One region of the Streptomyces sp. PsTaAH-124 genome, then DNA from elsewhere that is predicted to be linked to it. Evidence: riboswitches for the same ligand, from Rfam matches in the RefSeq annotation. Region 1 holds a riboswitch; the other holds the start of a gene.

Region 1 (7,659 bases):
GCCGGTCCGGGTCGTGACGCCGGGCGAAGGCGCGCAGGGGACCGTGTGGCGGCTGCGGGTGGGCTCGCAGGCCTACGGGAGGGCCGAGGACGTGCTGATGCGGCTGCTGCGGTGAGCCGCCCGGTCCCGCGCGGCGCTCAGGCGATGTGGCGCACCTTGAGCAGCAGCGGGACCGCGGCCAGTTGCAGGGCGACGGAGAAGACCACCAGGCCGGTGACGGAGTGGTCGTAGAGGGCCCCGAGGGCGAGGCTGCCCGCGCACCAGCACAGGCCGAAGCCGGTGTCGAAGAGGCCGAAGGCGGAGGCCCGGCGGCCGGGGGCGGTCATGCCGGTGAGGGCGGCCCGGACCACGGACTCCTGGGCGGCCGTGCCCAGCCCCCACAGCACCACGCCGCACACGGCGGCCACCGGGCCGCCGAGGAAGACCAGCGGCGGGAAGCACGCCGTCAGCAGGGTCGCGCCCACCACCGTCCGCAGCCCCCACCGGTCGAACAGGCGGCCGAGGGTGAGCGCGGCGAGGGCCTCGGTGGCCATGGCGACGGCGTACAGGACGGGGATCCAGGGGGCGGCGACGACGTGCGCCCGGCCGAAGTGGTAGGCGATGAGCGGGTAGTCGGCGTAGGCGGCGGCGATCAGGCCCATGGCCGCCAGATAGGTCCAAAAGGCCCGGGGGGTGCCGTGTCTGCCGGGGACGTCCTCGCCGGTGTCCAGGCCGGACGGGTCGGGGTACTGCCGCCACGCGGCGGCCAGGACGAGCAAGGTGAGCGCGGCCGGTACGGCGAGCACGGCGAAGCCCGTGCGGTAGCCGCCGTGCAGCGCGAGCACACCGGCCACGACGAGCGGGCCGGTCATCGCGCCGGCCGCGTCCAGGGCCTCCCGTACGCCGAAGACCCGGCCGCGGCCCAGCTCGGCGGTGGCGTGGGCGAGCATCGCGTCCCGGGCGGGGGTGCGCAGGGCGCGTCCGGCGCGCTCGGCGGCGATCAGCACGGCGGCCACCGGCCAGTGCCCGGCCAGGGCGAGCAGCGGCACCGCGACCATCTGCACCAGGTAGCCGGCGGCGGTGATCGGCCAGTACCGGCCGGTGCGGTCGGCGGCCCGGCCGGACACGAACCGCAGTGCGTAGCCGAGGAGTTCGCCGGTGCCCGCGATCACGGAGACGGCGAGGGCACCGGCGCCGAGCGAGCCGAGGAAGGGCCCGGTGATGCCGCGCGCGCCCTCGTGGGCCATGTCGGAGAACAGGCTCACCACGCCGATGAGCAGCACGAAGCGCAGCGCGGTGCCGCCCGCCGGGCCGCGGCGACCGGCGCCGCTCACCGCTTCGGGTCCGCCGGTGGCTCCGGGGAGCCGTGCGCGAGCCCGCGGCCCGTGCTCCGGCCGGAGCCGTCCGCGCCGCCGTCCGGCGGGAGGCCGCCGGGGACGTCGGTGACGCGGCGGCGGCGCAGGCCCGCGTGGCGGGCCAGGGCGCGGGCGGCGCCGTGCAGGGTGCGGTAGCCACCGATCTCGTGGGCGGTGCCCGCGGGGACGGCGACCCAGCGGGCGCGGCGGCCGTCGCGGTGGTGGCGGGCGCGGCCGAGCGGCCGTCCGCCGATCGCGACGACCTGGATGACGAAGTGGCCGGGGAAGAGCGGGGTGCAGGCCAGGCGGCCGGTGCGGGCGAGCCGGCCGAGGGCCTGCTCCTCGCGCAGGTGCCACTCGGCGTTGACGACGGTGACGCGGGCCGTGCGCAGGGCCGCCACCGCCGCCCGGTCGAGGTCTGTCATGGCGCGGTGCTCCTGTCGGGCGTCAGCCGCGGACCAGCCGCCGGTGGGTGACCGGGTGCGGGCGGGCGGCCTCCTCGCCCAGCCGCTGCCGCTTGTTGGCCTCGTAGTCGGCGAAGTTGCCCTCGAACCAGAACCAGTGGGCGCCGCCCTCCCAGGCGAGCACATGGGTGGCGACGCGGTCCAGGAACCACCGGTCGTGCGCGGTGATCACGGCGCAGCCGGGGAAGGCGAGCAGCGCGTGCTCCAGCGAGGCCAGGGTCTCCACGTCGAGGTCGTTGGTCGGCTCGTCCAGCAGCAGCAGGTTGCCGCCCTGCTTGAGGGTGAGCGCCAGGTTGAGCCGGTTGCGCTCGCCGCCGGACATCAGGCCGACGGGCTTCTGCTGGTCGGCGCCCTTGAAGCCGAAGGTGGCGACATAGGCGCGCGAGGGCAGTTCCACACCGCCGACGCGCAGGTGCTCCTGGCCGCCGGAGACCGCCTCCCACACGCTGGCGGCCGGGTCGAGCCCGGCGCGGTCCTGGTCGGCGTAGGAGATGCGGACCGTGTCGCCCAGGCGCAGGGTGCCGCTGTCGGGCCGCTCCTCGCCGACGACCATCCTGAAGAGCGTCGTCTTGCCGACGCCGTTGGGGCCGATCACGCCGACGAGGCCGCCGCGCGGCAGCGAGAAGGACAGGTCCTCCATCAGCAGCCGGTCGCCGTGGCCCTTGGTGAGGTGGTCGGCCTCCAGGACGAGGCTGCCCAGGCGCGGGCCCGGCGGGATCCGGATCTCCTCGAAGTCCGGTTCGCGGCGGCGCGCGGCCTCGCTCGCCAGTTCCTCGTAGCGCTGCACGCGTGCCTTGGAGGCGGCCTGCCGGCCCTTGGCGCCCGCGCGCACCCAGGCCAGTTCCTCGGCGAGCCGCTTCTGCCGCTTGGCGTCCTTGCGGCCCTCCACCTGGAGGCGGGCGGCCTTGGTCTCCAGGTAGGTGGAGTAGTTCCCCTCGTAGGGGTGGATGCGGCCGCGGTCGATCTCCAGGATCCAGCGGGCGACGTTGTCCAGGAAGTACCGGTCGTGGGTGACCGCGACGACCGTGCCCGGGTAGTCGGCCAGGTGCTGTTCCAGCCAGGCCACGGACTCGGCGTCCAGGTGGTTGGTCGGCTCGTCCAGGAGCAGCAGGTCCGGCTGGGACAGCAGCAGCCGGCACAGCGCGACCCGGCGGCGCTCACCGCCCGACAGTCCGCGGACCGGGGTGCCGGACGGCGGGCAGCGCAGGGCGTCCATGGCCTGCTCCAGCCGGGAGTCGAGGTCCCAGGCGCCCGCGTGGTCCAGGGCCTCCTGGAGCGCGCCGAGTTCGTCCAGGAGGTCCTGTGCCTCCGGTCCTTCGGCCCGGCCGAGGCGCGCGGTGACCTCCTCGTAGCGGCGCAGCATGTCCCGGACGCCCGCGACGCCCTCCTCGACGTTGTCCCGGACGGTGGCCGTGTCGTCGAGCCGGGGCTCCTGCTCCAGGATGCCGACGCGGGTGTCCGGGGCCGGGGCCGCCTGCCCGCGCGCGGGCTGTTCGAGTCCCGCCATGATCCGCAGGAGGGTGGACTTGCCCATGCCGTTGGGGCCGACCACACCGATCTTGGCGCCGGGCCGGAACGAGAGGGTGACGTCGTCCAGGACGACCTTGTCGCCGTGGGCCATCCGCACGTTGCGCATCGTGTACGCGTACATCCGCGATGCCTCCGTAACCGGGCCGCCGGGGAGGCGGCCGTCGTTCACAGAGGCCATCAGCACGGGGTGTGCGGTCAAGGGCGAGCCTCATCGCCGTCTCCGTCCATGGTGCCCACAGCGGGCGCCCGCGCGCCAGCCCGAGCCGCCCGCACCCGGTGGCGACGGACGTCAGGTGGACATGGCAGGCATATCCGGCGGCCGGGCCGGGGAGAATGAACGTGCCGGGGCGATGGGGCTCGCCCGTGACCGCACGGACCGCCGTGCTGATGGCCTCTGCGTGGACCGCCGTACCACGGGAGGAGCCTGCGATGGAGATCATGGTCATGGTGGCGGCGACGGTCGGATCGCCGTTCGCACCGCACGACGGATCGGACGGACACGATGTGGCCGCCGCGGGCTCGACCCGCGTGACCGGCTACCCGGTCGGCGCCGGCCGGATCGACGACACCCTCACCGAGGACGGCGAGCCGACCGCCGTCCTGCTGCTGATGGAGGAACCGGCGCTGCCGGGCCGGACCGTGCGGGCCCGGCCGGTCGCGCTGGTGCACGCGCTCAGGGACGGCCGTCCGTGCCCGGAGCTGGTGTGCGTACCGGCGCACGACGCCAACTTCGCGGCCCTCACCGGCGTACGGGCGCTGCGTGCCTGGCACGCGGACGAGGGCACCCTCGCCACCGTGCTGCACCGGCTCGACCCGGCGCACCACTGGCGGGTCGAGGAGTGCGAAGGCCCCCCGGCCGCCGAGGAGTTCGTGACGGAGGCCCGGCAGGCGTACGCCCGTCTCACAGGCTGTCTGGAATAGGGCCGCCCGGCGGGACCGGGACACCGATGGCGGCGGCGGCCTTGACCGGCGCCGCCCGGACCGGTTCACTCGGACTCGGCGATGGATCCCGCCTGGGCCGTTCTCCGGCCCGAACCGCCCTCCTCCGGGCTGATGGTTCCTGACCGACGTCAGGACGCATGCCCTCGGGAGGTACGCACGTGGACGTTTCGCCGCCGTCCGTGCACGTTCACGGACCCACTCCCCCGCGCCTCCCGGAGCGCCGCCCGCGTCCGGGGCACCTGCCGGGTGCGGCGCGTCCGTCCGGCCCCGGCCGGGACGGAGCGGTGCGATGATCTGCTTCGACTGTCAGGAACTCGACGTCACGACGGTCGCCGTCGCCGTCTGCCGTACGTGCGGCGCGGGCATCTGCCGCGGCCACGGGCGGCCCACTCCGCAGACGCTGCACGACCTGACCGGGGCCGGTCTGGCCACCAAGCCGCGTGCCGCGCGGCGGATGGTGTGCCGCACCTGCCTCGCCGCGGAGCGCAGCGGGTGACCGGTTCCCGGCACCTGCCCCGACCGCCCTTCAGCGCGGGTCCCTCCGAGGCGCACACCCGCGCGCCCCGGTCGCGAGAAGGGCACCGGTGAGGGGTGCGCCGTGTCCTGACCGGCGCACCCCTCACCCCATCCTCACTTCATCCTCGTGCGGTCCGTCCGTCAGCCGCGCTCGCGCAGATACGCGTCCAGTTCGGCGGCCCCGGCCAGCAGCGCGCGCCCGCGTTCGCTGAGCCGGTCCCGCCAGTCGCACAGGGTGGCCTCCAGCGGTTCGGGGCCGCCCGCCGCGCGGACCCGTTCGATCAACGGCGCGATCTGCTCCAGCGGATGGCCGCCGCGTCTGAGCTGGTGCACCAGCCGGGCGTCGCGCACGGCGGCCTCGTCGTACACCCGGTAGCCGGTGCGCGGATCGCGGCGCGGGCGGACCAGTCCGGCGCGCTCCCACTTGCGCAGGGTCGCGGGCCGGATGCCGAGCTGCCCGGCCAGCGGGCCGATGAAGCCGCCCGAGGTCCCGGCCCGCGGACCGGAGTCCCCGGCCCGCGGGACGGAGGCGGGCACCGGTCCGGACCGGGGCACCGGGCCGGGACCGGGCGCGGCAGGTGATGTGAGGCCCCGGAGGGCCTGTTCGACCGCCTGGAGGGTCCGCCGGTCCTCCAGGAGCTGGGCGTGGCTCTCGTCGATCAGGCGCAGTGCCTCCTCCACCGCGCCCTCCCCGACCGCCCGCATCACCGCGGCCGCCGTGCGGTGGCCGTGGCCGGGCACCAGGGCGAGGAAGGTGCGCAGGGCGCGCGCGTGCAGCGGGGTGTAGGTGCGGTAGCCGTGCTCGGTGCGGGCGGCGGCCGGGAGGATGCCGGCCGCCTCGTAGTTCCTGACCGCCTGAGTGGACAGCCCGTGCGCTCGGGCCAGGTCGACCGGCCTGAGCCGCAGGCTGCTTCGCGGGCTGCTTTGAGGGTCGGACGCCATGATCCTGCCGTTTTCCGGGGCTTTTGAAGAGGGCGGTCGGGAAAAGTTTCCACCGAGGGTTCAACGATAGCGTTGAAGGCATGGCTACCGGTATCAGGAACACCGCCCATGCCGTGGACGCCGCCGCCGTGCTGCGGCTGCTCCCGTCCCGGCCCCGGATCCTCGCCCTGGGCGAGCCCACCCACGGCGAGGACGCGCTCCTCGCACCGCGCGACGCGCTGTTCCGGCAGCTCGTCGAGGAGGAGGGGTACCGCACCGTCGCGATCGAGAGCGACTGCCTGCGGGGCCTGGCCGTGGACGACTACGTCACCTGGGGCAGGGGCTCCCTGGACGAGGTGATGGAGCGCGGCTTCAGTCACGAGTGGTTCAACGTGTCGGCGCCCAACCGCGAACTGGTGCGCTGGATGCGGGAGTTCAACGAGGGGCGACCGCTGTCCGAGCGGGTGCGCTTCGCCGGGATCGACGGCCCGCTGGAGATGACCGGCGCCGAGAGCCCCCGGCACGCCCTGACCGCGCTGCACGCCTTTCTCGCCGCCCGGGTGGACGCCGGTCTGCTTCCGTGCGCCGCGCCGGAGCTGGACCGGCTGCTCGGCGCCGACGGCCGCTGGAGCGAACCGGCCGCGATGCGGGACCCGGCCCGGTCGGTGGGGCGCTCGGCCGAGGCCGCGCGGCTCCGGCTGATCGCCGACGACCTGGTGACGCTGCTCGACACCCAGACACCGCTGCTCATGGAGGCGGCCGCGCCACCGGAGCTGGAACGGGCGCGCCTGTACGGGCGTACCGCCACCGGGCTGCTGCGCTACCACTCCCGGACGGCCGACACCTCACCGGACCGGATGACCTGGCTGGTGGCCCTGCGGGACCGGATGATGGCGGCCAACCTGCTGGCCCTCGCCGAACGCGGCCCGGTGCTGGTCCACGCCCACAACGGCCACCTCCAGCGGGAGCTGAGCACCATACACATGGACGGCCGGCCGGTGCGGTGGTGGAGCGCGGGCGCGCTGGTGGGCGCCCGCCTGGGCGAGCGGTACGCGTTCCTGGCCACCGCCCTCGGCACGCTCCGCCACCGGGGTGTGGACGTCCCGCCGCCGGACACCCTCGAAGGGATCCTGTACGCCCTCCCGGGAGCCGACGGGCCCCGTGTCGTCGACGCGCGCGGCCTGGCGGACGCCCTCGCGGGCGGCACCCCGCCCGTCCCCCGGCAGTCGCCGTACCACGGCTACGCCCCGCTCGACCCGGCGCACCTGGCCCGGACCGACGGGATCGTGTTCGTGAAGGACGTCCCGGAGGCCGGACGGGCGCACACCTGACAGCAGGGCGCGGAGGAGGCCGCGCGGGCGCGGCGGGTGGTTCGGTCCTCGGCAGTCCTCGGCAGTCCTCGTTCAGTCCTCGGCCAGCAGGTCGAGGCCGCGGGCGGCCTTCAGGCCCAGTTCGGGCGCCGGCCACCTGCGGGCGCGGGCGGACCGGGACACGTCGCGCCACCACGGGAGCGCGGGCAGCTCACCGGCCGGTTCGAAGGGGCGGCCCGGGACGGGCAGGGCCAGAGCCTGGCCGACCGCGTCCGCCGCGGCCAGCGCCCACTCCGCCGGTTCCGACCAGGGGTGCAGGGCGAGGTTGAACGTCCCCCAGTGGATGGGCAGCATGACGCCCTCGGCCCGGCCCTGTTGCAGGTCGAGGTGGCTCTGCACGCCCTGGGTGGGGTTCATGTGGATGTCCGGCCAGGCGCCCGGCAGCGGCCCGGCGTCCGGCTGGTCCTCGGGCCAGAAGTCGGAGTACGCGCCGAGCTGGATCATCGTGGCGTCGAAGGGGCCGTGGTCGGCGCCGATGTCCCGGAAACCGTCGAAGTAGCCGGTGTCGCCGCTGTGGTAGACGCGGTGCTCGTCACCGGCGACGACCCAGGAGGCCCACAGGGTGTGCTGGGTGTTGCGCAG
Region 2 (7,659 bases), on a different contig from region 1:
GCCCTGCGCGTCCCGGTCCCGGACGCGCCGAGCGGGTTCGCGGTGGGCTCGGCCGAGGCGCCGCAGGGCGAGACGCTCTACCTGCTGCGGCTGCGGGAGGGCCGGATCAGCCGCTGTGTGCCGCGGTCGGCCTCCTTCCACAACCTCGTGCTGTTCCACGAGGTGTTCGCCGGGGACGTCCTGACCGACTTCCCGTTCATCGAGGCGAGCTTCGGTCTCTCGATCGCGGGGGTGGCGCTGTGACGCCCTGGTTCGTGCGCGGGCTGCGGGAGGGGGTCGTCACCACGCGCTACCCCCGCGGGACCGACCCGTACGAGCGGGACTTCCCCGCCGCCGTGACCGTGCGGCCCACCGCGCCCCGCGTCACCCGCGCCGAGCTGGGCGGGCTCTGTCCGACCGGCGCGCTGGACGCCGCGCCCGACGGCACGCCCCGGCTGGACCGGGGGCGCTGTGTGCTCTGCCGACGCTGTGTCCGGGACCGCCCCGACGTGTTCGCGCCGGCGTCCGGCGCCGCGACGGCCGCCGTCGCGCGAGCGGCGCTCGTGGTGCCCGGGGCCGTGGAGGACGAGGCGGCCGTCGCCGCCCTGCGGGCCCGGCTCGCGGCGCGGACCGCGCGCTTCCGCCGCTCCCTGCACATCCGGCACGTGGACGCCGGTTCCGACGGCAGCGACGAATGGGAGATCGCCGCCCTGGTCAATCCGGTCTACGACATCCACCGGCTGGGCATGTTCCTGACGGCCAGTCCGCGCCACGCCGACGTGCTGATCGTGACCGGGGCGGGCGCCCGGGGCATGGCCGCGCCGCTGCGGCGCACCTACGAGGCGACCGCGCGGCCCGTCGTGGTGATCGCCGCCGGCACCGACGCGTGCAGCGGCGGCATGTGGGCCGGGACCTACGCGACGCACTCGGGCATCGGCGGCCTGCTGGACGTCGACATCTGGGTGCCCGGATCGCCGCCGAGCCCGTTCTCGCTGCTCCAGGCGCTGCTGCTGGCCACCGGCCGGCTCGACGGCGCGGGCCGGAAGCCGCCGGACCGAAAGCCGCCGGTCGGCGAGACGGCGGACGGCGGGACGGCGGAGGGAGGCCGGGGTGAGTGAGCTGATCGCGGCCGGTCTGCTGCTGTTCGCCGCGGCCGCCCTCGTCGACGTCCTGCCGGGGCGGCGGGCACCGTACGCCGTGCCGTATCTGCTGGGCGCGGCGGGCAGCGGCTGCCTGGCCGCGGTGGGCGCCGTCGCTCTGGGCCGCCCGGGGCACGCCCCGCGCCTGGACCTCGGCGACACCCTCGGGTTCGGCGCGGCCGCCCTGCGCGTCGACGCCCTTTCGGGCCTGTTCTGGCTGCTGACCTTCGCCGTCGCCGTCGCCGCCGGTCTCACCGCGGCGGGCTGGGCGTCCGCGCGGCGGCCCGGCCGGGGGCCGGCCGCGTACCACGCCCTGGTGCTCGCCTCCGTGGCCGTGGTGGAGAGCGCGGACAACGTCTTCCTGTTCGTCATGGCCTGGGAGGGCATCACCCTCGGCTTCTATCTGCTGACCGCCGCCGGGCACCGCCGCATCGGTCCGGCCGTGGCGACGTTCGGCTTCGGCAAGGTGTCCGGTGCCGCGCTGCTGCTCGGTCTGCTGACCGGCACCGCCCGCACCGGAGACTTCTCCCTGGCCGGGCTCGCCGAACTGCCCGCGGGCGCCGCGCGTTCGGCCACCTGGGCGCTGCTCGTGCTGGCCTTCGCCGTGAAGACCGGGCTGGCTCCCGTGCAGGTGTGGCTGCCGCGCGGTTACGCCGCCACGCCCGCGGGACTGCGTCCGGTGCTGGCCGGTGTCGCCGTCAACGCGGGCTTCTACGGGCTGTGGCGCACCTTCGCGCTGCTGGGTCCGCCGCCCGCCTGGCTCGCCGTCACCCTGCTCCTGCTGGCCGCGCTGACCGCGTTCCTCGGCATCGCCCACGCGGCCGTGCAGGCCCGGCTGGAGCGGGTCATCGCCTGCTCCAGCATCGAGAACGCGGGCCTGATCTGCACCGGGTACGCCGTCGCGCTCGTCGGCGCGCTCACGGGCAGCGAGCGGCTCACCGCCGCCGGGCTGATCGCCGCCACGCTCCAGACGATCGCGCACGCGGTCGCCAAGACACTGCTCTTCGCCGGGGCCGCGGCCCTCGAAGCGGACGCCGGGACCGGCGACCTCGAACGGCTGCGCGGCACCGCGCGCCGGCTGCCGTGGGCGGCCGGCGGGCTCGCCGCCGGTGCCGTCACCCTCGCCGGGCTGCCGCCCACCGCGGGCTTCGTCTCGGAGTGGTTCCTGCTGGAGAGCCTGATGCAGCAGTTCCGGTACTCCGCCTTCCCCTACGGGCTCGCCCTCGCGGTGGCGGGCGCCCTGATCGCGCTGACCGCGGGTTTCGCCTCGGTCACCTTCGTCCGGATCGTCGGCATGGTCGTCCTCGGCCCCCGGGACGACCGTCCGGCCCGCCGCGCCCCGTGCCGGGCGGACCTGGGGGCCGCGGGGCGCGCGGGCGTCCTGCTGCTGGCCCTGGGCGGCCTGGCCGCCGCCCTGACCCCGCTTCAGCTGCGGGTGCTCGGCGCGGGTCTGGCACCGCTGGTGCCGCGGGAGGTCAGCGCGGGCGCGCTGGTGTCGCCCTGGGTCGTGCAGCCCGTCTTCGCCGGGTTCTCCAGCCTCTCCCCGAGCTGGCTGTGGGTGGTGATGCCGGTGCTGTGCGCGGGCGTCCTGGTGCTGCTGGTGGCGGCCTCGCGCGGCGGGGCCCTGCGGGTGCGGCGGGTCCCGGCGTGGCGTTCGGCGAGCGGCGGTGTGCACGGCGACGACCGGTACACCCCCTTCGGGTACGCCAACCCGACCCGGCGTGTCCTGGGCGCCGTGCTGCGCACCCGGACCCGCGCCGTCCCCGCCGGGGCCGCACCGCCGGGCAGCGGGGAACCACCGGAACCGGGACCGGCGCGACCGGAACCGGGACCGGAGGGTGCCGGGCCGGTGCGCACGGCGGCGACCGGAGGCACCCTCGACTACGCGTCCGACGTGGTGGAGGTCGTCGAGGTGTATCTGTACCAGCCGTTCTACCGTCCGCTGCGCGCGCTGGTGGCCGCGGCCAAACGCCTCCAGTGCGGCCGCCTGGACGCCTATCTGACCTACATGCTGATCGCCCTGGTCGGCGCCCTGGCGCTTGTGGCGGCCCTGTCATGAGCGGCCCGGCGGCGGCCGTGCCCGCGAGCCGTCCTGGTGAAGGAGGAGGCCGATGACCGCGTCACCGTTCCACAGGATCCTCGTCGGCTGGGACGCCTCGCCCGCCGCCCGCGCGGCGCTGGCGGCCGCGGTCGCCCTGGCCGGTGATCGGGGCGGCGTCCTGGTGCGCGCCGTGCTCGTACCGTCCGAGCACACCGAGACCGGCGGTGAGCGCACCCGCGACCTCGGCGCCCAGCGCGCCTGGGCGCAGGAGCGCTTCGACCGGGCGTGGCAGGCGCTGCCGCCCTTCGCCGGGCAGCTCCGCCTGGACTGGGGCACCGGCACGGACATCGCCGCCGACCTCCTCGCGAGCGCCGCCGAGCACGGATGCGACCTGATCGTCCTGGGCCGCCACGGCGCGGACAGCCATCTGCGGGCCCGGCCGCTGGGCGACGTGGTGCGGCGGGTGACCGAGCGGGCCGCCCTGCCCGTGCTCGTGGTCCCCGCCGCGGCGACCCCCGAGGACACCGGGTGAGAACGCCCCCGCACCAGGAACCCACGAGCAGTACGTCAACCGAACGGAGCAACCGCGCATGAGCAGGCACACCCGCCCCGGACTGAAGGTCACCGTCCTCGTGGGCGAGAACGACACCGTGCACCACAAGCCCCTGGCCACCGAGATCGTGCACCGCGCGCACAAGGCGGGCATCGCCGGGGCCAGCGTCTTCCGCGGTGTCGAGGGCTATGGCGCCCACTCCCGCATCCACACCCAACGCATCCTGTCCCTGAGCGAGGACCTGCCCATGGCGGTCGTCTTCGCCGACTCCCCGGAGAAGGTACGGGCGTTCTTGCCGGAGCTCGACGGGATCGTCTCCGAAGGGGCGGCCATCCTGGAGGAATGCGAACTGGTCCGCTTCACCCCGGACGACCGTCCCGGCGCGTAGGCACACCGACAGGACACGCAGGCACTTCGACAAGGACACCGCTCATGCCGATCCGCCGGCTGGTCCTCGATGTGGACATGGCCATCAGCGAGCCGAGCCTCACCCATCTGGCGCAGAAGATCGAGAACGTGCCGGGCGTCCAGGCCGTCAACATCTCCGTGACCGAGATCGACGTCGAGACCATCGGGACCGACGTCACCATCGAGGGCGACGACCTGGACCTGCCGGCCATCCAGCGGGCCATCGAGCACGCCGGTGCCGTCGTGCACAGCACCGACGAGGTGGTCGCGGGCGCCTACACACTCGACCGGACCCCCCGCAAGAGATGACCGTCTCCGTCATGAGGGCCGCCGAGACCGTCCGGCTCCCCCTCGTCCTCGGGATCACCGACGGCCTGCTCAACGCCCTCACCCTCGCCTCCGCCTCCCTCACCGGGTCCGGCACCCCGGTCAGCTGGAGCCTGGCGGTGCGGGTCGGCTGTGCCGCGCTGGTCACCTCCGCCTTCACCGTCATGGTGGCCGACTACGCCGAACGCCGGGCCCATCTCGCGCACATCACCCGGCAGCTCAGCCTCGGCCACGGCCGGAAGATGGCCACCACGCACCTGGGGCGGCTCGCCCTGCTGCGGTCCTGGCGGGCCGCGCTCGTCGCCTGTGCGGCCAGCTTCGCCGGGGCCGCGCTGCCGCTCGCGCTGGGCGCGGTCCTGCCCGGCCCGCCGTGGATCGTCGTGGCCCTCGCCGTCCTCGCCCTGTCCGTCCTCGGCGCCGCACTCGCCCGCCTCCTGACCGCCCGCCCCGTCCTGTGGGCGCTGGCCATGGCGGCGGGCGGCGTCGCGACCACCTGGGTCGGCATCCGGCTGCGCATCGCGTGACCGGCCGGGCCGCGCGCGGGGTCCGCCGGGCCGCGCGGAGGACTTGCGGACGGACCGGGGACGTACGCCACAATGGGAGGGCGTCGCCATGGCGATGGGGCTCGCCACAACCGCAGGACCTCCTGCTGATGGCCTCTACCGGTAACACCCGCACATCATCTGCGAGGAGATCGGCATGAGGATGCCCGACGATGTCCTGCTGCGCTGCTCCGCCGTCGTCTTCCGGGGCGAGTCGGTGCTGCTCGTCCACCGCACCGCGCGGGGCGCGGACGACTGGGTGCTGCCCGGCGGCACCCCCCGCGCGGGCGAGAGCATGGTGGCCTGCGCCCGCCGCGAGACCCGCGAGGAGACCGGCCTCGCGGTGGAACCGGCCCGGGTCGCGTTCGTCCTGGAGGCCGTCGATCCGGACACCGGGCGGCGGACCGTGGACCTGGTGTTCACCGCGGGCCGCGCGCCCGGCCAGACGCCCGCCTCCCGGGAGGAGGGCATGACGGCCGAGTTCGTGGCGTTCCCCCGGCTGCGCGATCTCGACATGAAGCCGCCGCTGGCGGGCCATCTGCCGGGTCTCTTCCACCGGGGCGGGCGCCGGTACGCGCCCTACCTGGGCAACCTGTGGCGCCCGCAGAACGGCACGCGGGTCACCCGCGCCCTGTCGGCGCTGCCCCTGCTCCCCCCGTTCCGCTCCCGGTGACGCCCGGACGGGGCTGAGCGCGCCATGGCCGCGGAGCGGCGGGGCCGTCCGGCGCCGACGGGACGCGCGGACCCGTCCCGCGTACGGCCGCTGCCCGGCGGGGCCGGACTGCGGGTGGTGGCCAACCCGGCCGCGACCGGCGCGGAGCGCGCCCTCGCCGAGCTGCGGAGCCTGCTGCCCCGGGCCCGCCCGGTCACCGTCCGCTCCCCTGACGGCCTGCCCGCCGCCCTGGAGGCGGCCGCCCGGTCGGCGGCCGAGGCGGGCGGGGCGCTGGGGGTGGTCGGCGGTGACGGCTCGGCCAACGCAGCGGCCCGCGCCGCGCTGCGCCACGGCCTCCCGCTCGCCGTCTTCCCCGGCGGCGCGCTCGACCACTTCGCCGGCGCGGCCGGGCTGCGTTCCGTCTCCGTGGCGGCCGCCGCCGTGCAGGAGGGCCGGGGAGCGGCCGTCGATGTGGCCCTGATCGGCACGCCGGGCCCCCACCGGCCGCCCCGGGTGTTCCTGAACACCTTCGCCCTGGGTGCCTACGCCGATCTGGTCCGCTTGCGGGAACTGGTCCGCCGCCGCTGCGGACGGCGGGCCGCCACGGCGCTGGCGCTGCCCCTGGCCAGCGGCACCGCCCGGCCCTTCACGCTGCGCCTGGACGGCACGCCACGCCGCCTCTGGCTCCTCTTCGCGGGAAACGGCGTGTACCGGCAGCACTCCCTGCACGCCCTGCCGACGCGCGAGCGGCTGTCGGACGGCCTGCTCGACGTGCGGCTGCTCGACGCGGACGCCGGGCAGCGGCACGGCCGGCTGGTGGCCCTGCTGGCCGAGGCGGTCGACGCACCGCACGCGCTCGTCCTTCCCAAACAGCACGTCGTGCCCCGGCTGTGGCTGGCCGGGCTGCGCGGTCTGACCTACGCCTACGACGGCGAGACGGCCACCGCTCCCGACACGCTGACCCTGACGGCGGCGCCCGCCGCCCTGCTGCTGTACCGCCCGGTGCCCGCGGAGTGACCGTGGGGCCGGGCGGCGCGGGCCCGGAGCGGGGCTATGCCCCGGTCGCCTCGTGCACCCCGACACCGATCAGCACGGCGGCGGCGACGGCGGGCGACCAGGCGCCGACGACCCTGGCGGCCACCCCGGTCCCCAGTCTGTTGCCGAGCCAGATCATCGCGTAGCCCCAGAACGTGACGGCCGCGGCGACGCCCCACAGCGGGACCGCCGCCGAGACCGTGGCCCCGAAGCCGTTGGCGACATTGGTGAACGACAGGCCGACGCCGAGCAGCAGGCCCTGGCGCGGGCCGGGGGGTGCGGACACCGGCGGCGCGGTGCGGTGGGCGCGGCGGGGCCGTACGTACATCTGGTACAGGTAGAGGAGCGCCACCGACACGAGCACCCCGCACGCGACCAGGCCGGCGACGGCCGGTGGCACCCGGCGGGAGACGAGGTCTCCGCCGTACGCGCCCAGCAGGACACTGCCGAGGCCGACCGTGTTGACGAGCGCGTTGATCCGGTGCGGGAACCTGATCCCGGCGACGCCGTAGGCGAGGCCCACTCCCCAGTTGTCGAAGTTGGCCGCCAGGCCGATCAGATCGGCCGTGACCGCGGTGCGCAGCCAGTCCATGGGCGTCCCGTTCCGCGCTCGTCGAGGTGTGCCGCGCCCACCGGAGCCGTCGGCCGCTCGCCGAAGACGCGCGCGTACAGATCGGCGCCGTGGGCGGTGGGTTCGGGCGGGCCCTCGACCAGCCGGTGGGTGCGGCGGCCGTCGGGGGTGCGCTCGGCGCGCAGGAACACGGTGCGGGGGCCGTCCGGGCGGTGTGTGTACAGGCCGTGGGACAGCTCGTAGAGGTGGGTGACGCACACCGCCTTCACCCCCGCCTCGGTCAGGGCGCCAAGGATCTGCCGGTTGATCTCCGCGCCCTCCCGCTCGTCGGTGGCGGCGAACGACTCGTTGAACAGGACGAGGCCGCGCGCGGTGAGGCGGTCGGCGATGCCGCTCATCCGTGCCAGCTCCT

The links. Region 1 has a riboswitch for fluoride ahead of B086_RS0112765 (DUF2180 family protein). Riboswitches for the same ligand answer to the same signal wherever they lie in the genome.
Region 2: it holds a riboswitch for fluoride, as region 1 does, so the genes downstream of both, B086_RS42095 (NUDIX hydrolase) here and B086_RS0112765 (DUF2180 family protein) in region 1, are expected to answer to the same signal.

What each region holds. Positions count from the first base shown of each region.
Region 1 covers NZ_KB892165.1:210,394-218,052, forward strand. The annotation lists gene B086_RS0112740 (hypothetical protein) at 1-115, shown strand, start outside; gene B086_RS39915 (MFS transporter) at 138-1,313, opposite strand; gene B086_RS39920 (hypothetical protein) at 1,310-1,759, opposite strand; gene ettA (energy-dependent translational throttle protein EttA) at 1,782-3,449, opposite strand; fluoride riboswitch at 3,490-3,553, opposite strand; fluoride riboswitch at 3,666-3,732, shown strand; gene B086_RS0112760 (inorganic diphosphatase) at 3,758-4,249, shown strand; fluoride riboswitch at 4,318-4,398, shown strand; gene B086_RS0112765 (DUF2180 family protein) at 4,560-4,766, shown strand; gene B086_RS0112770 (TioE family transcriptional regulator) at 4,928-5,728, opposite strand; gene B086_RS0112775 (erythromycin esterase family protein) at 5,809-7,038, shown strand; gene B086_RS0112780 (MBL fold metallo-hydrolase) at 7,111-7,659, opposite strand, start outside.
Region 2 covers NZ_KB892189.1:24,474-32,132, forward strand. The annotation lists gene B086_RS0127360 (NADH-quinone oxidoreductase subunit C) at 1-243, shown strand, start outside; gene B086_RS0127365 (hypothetical protein) at 240-1,097, shown strand; gene B086_RS0127370 (proton-conducting transporter membrane subunit) at 1,090-3,177, shown strand; gene B086_RS0127375 (universal stress protein) at 3,230-3,691, shown strand; gene B086_RS0127380 (DUF190 domain-containing protein) at 3,750-4,100, shown strand; gene B086_RS0127385 (DUF211 domain-containing protein) at 4,145-4,429, shown strand; gene B086_RS0127390 (hypothetical protein) at 4,441-4,971, shown strand; fluoride riboswitch at 5,053-5,116, shown strand; gene B086_RS42095 (NUDIX hydrolase) at 5,147-5,662, shown strand; gene B086_RS40940 (diacylglycerol kinase family protein) at 5,687-6,658, shown strand; gene B086_RS0127405 (manganese efflux pump MntP family protein) at 6,693-7,268, opposite strand; gene B086_RS40945 (MutS-related protein) at 7,232-7,659, opposite strand, start outside.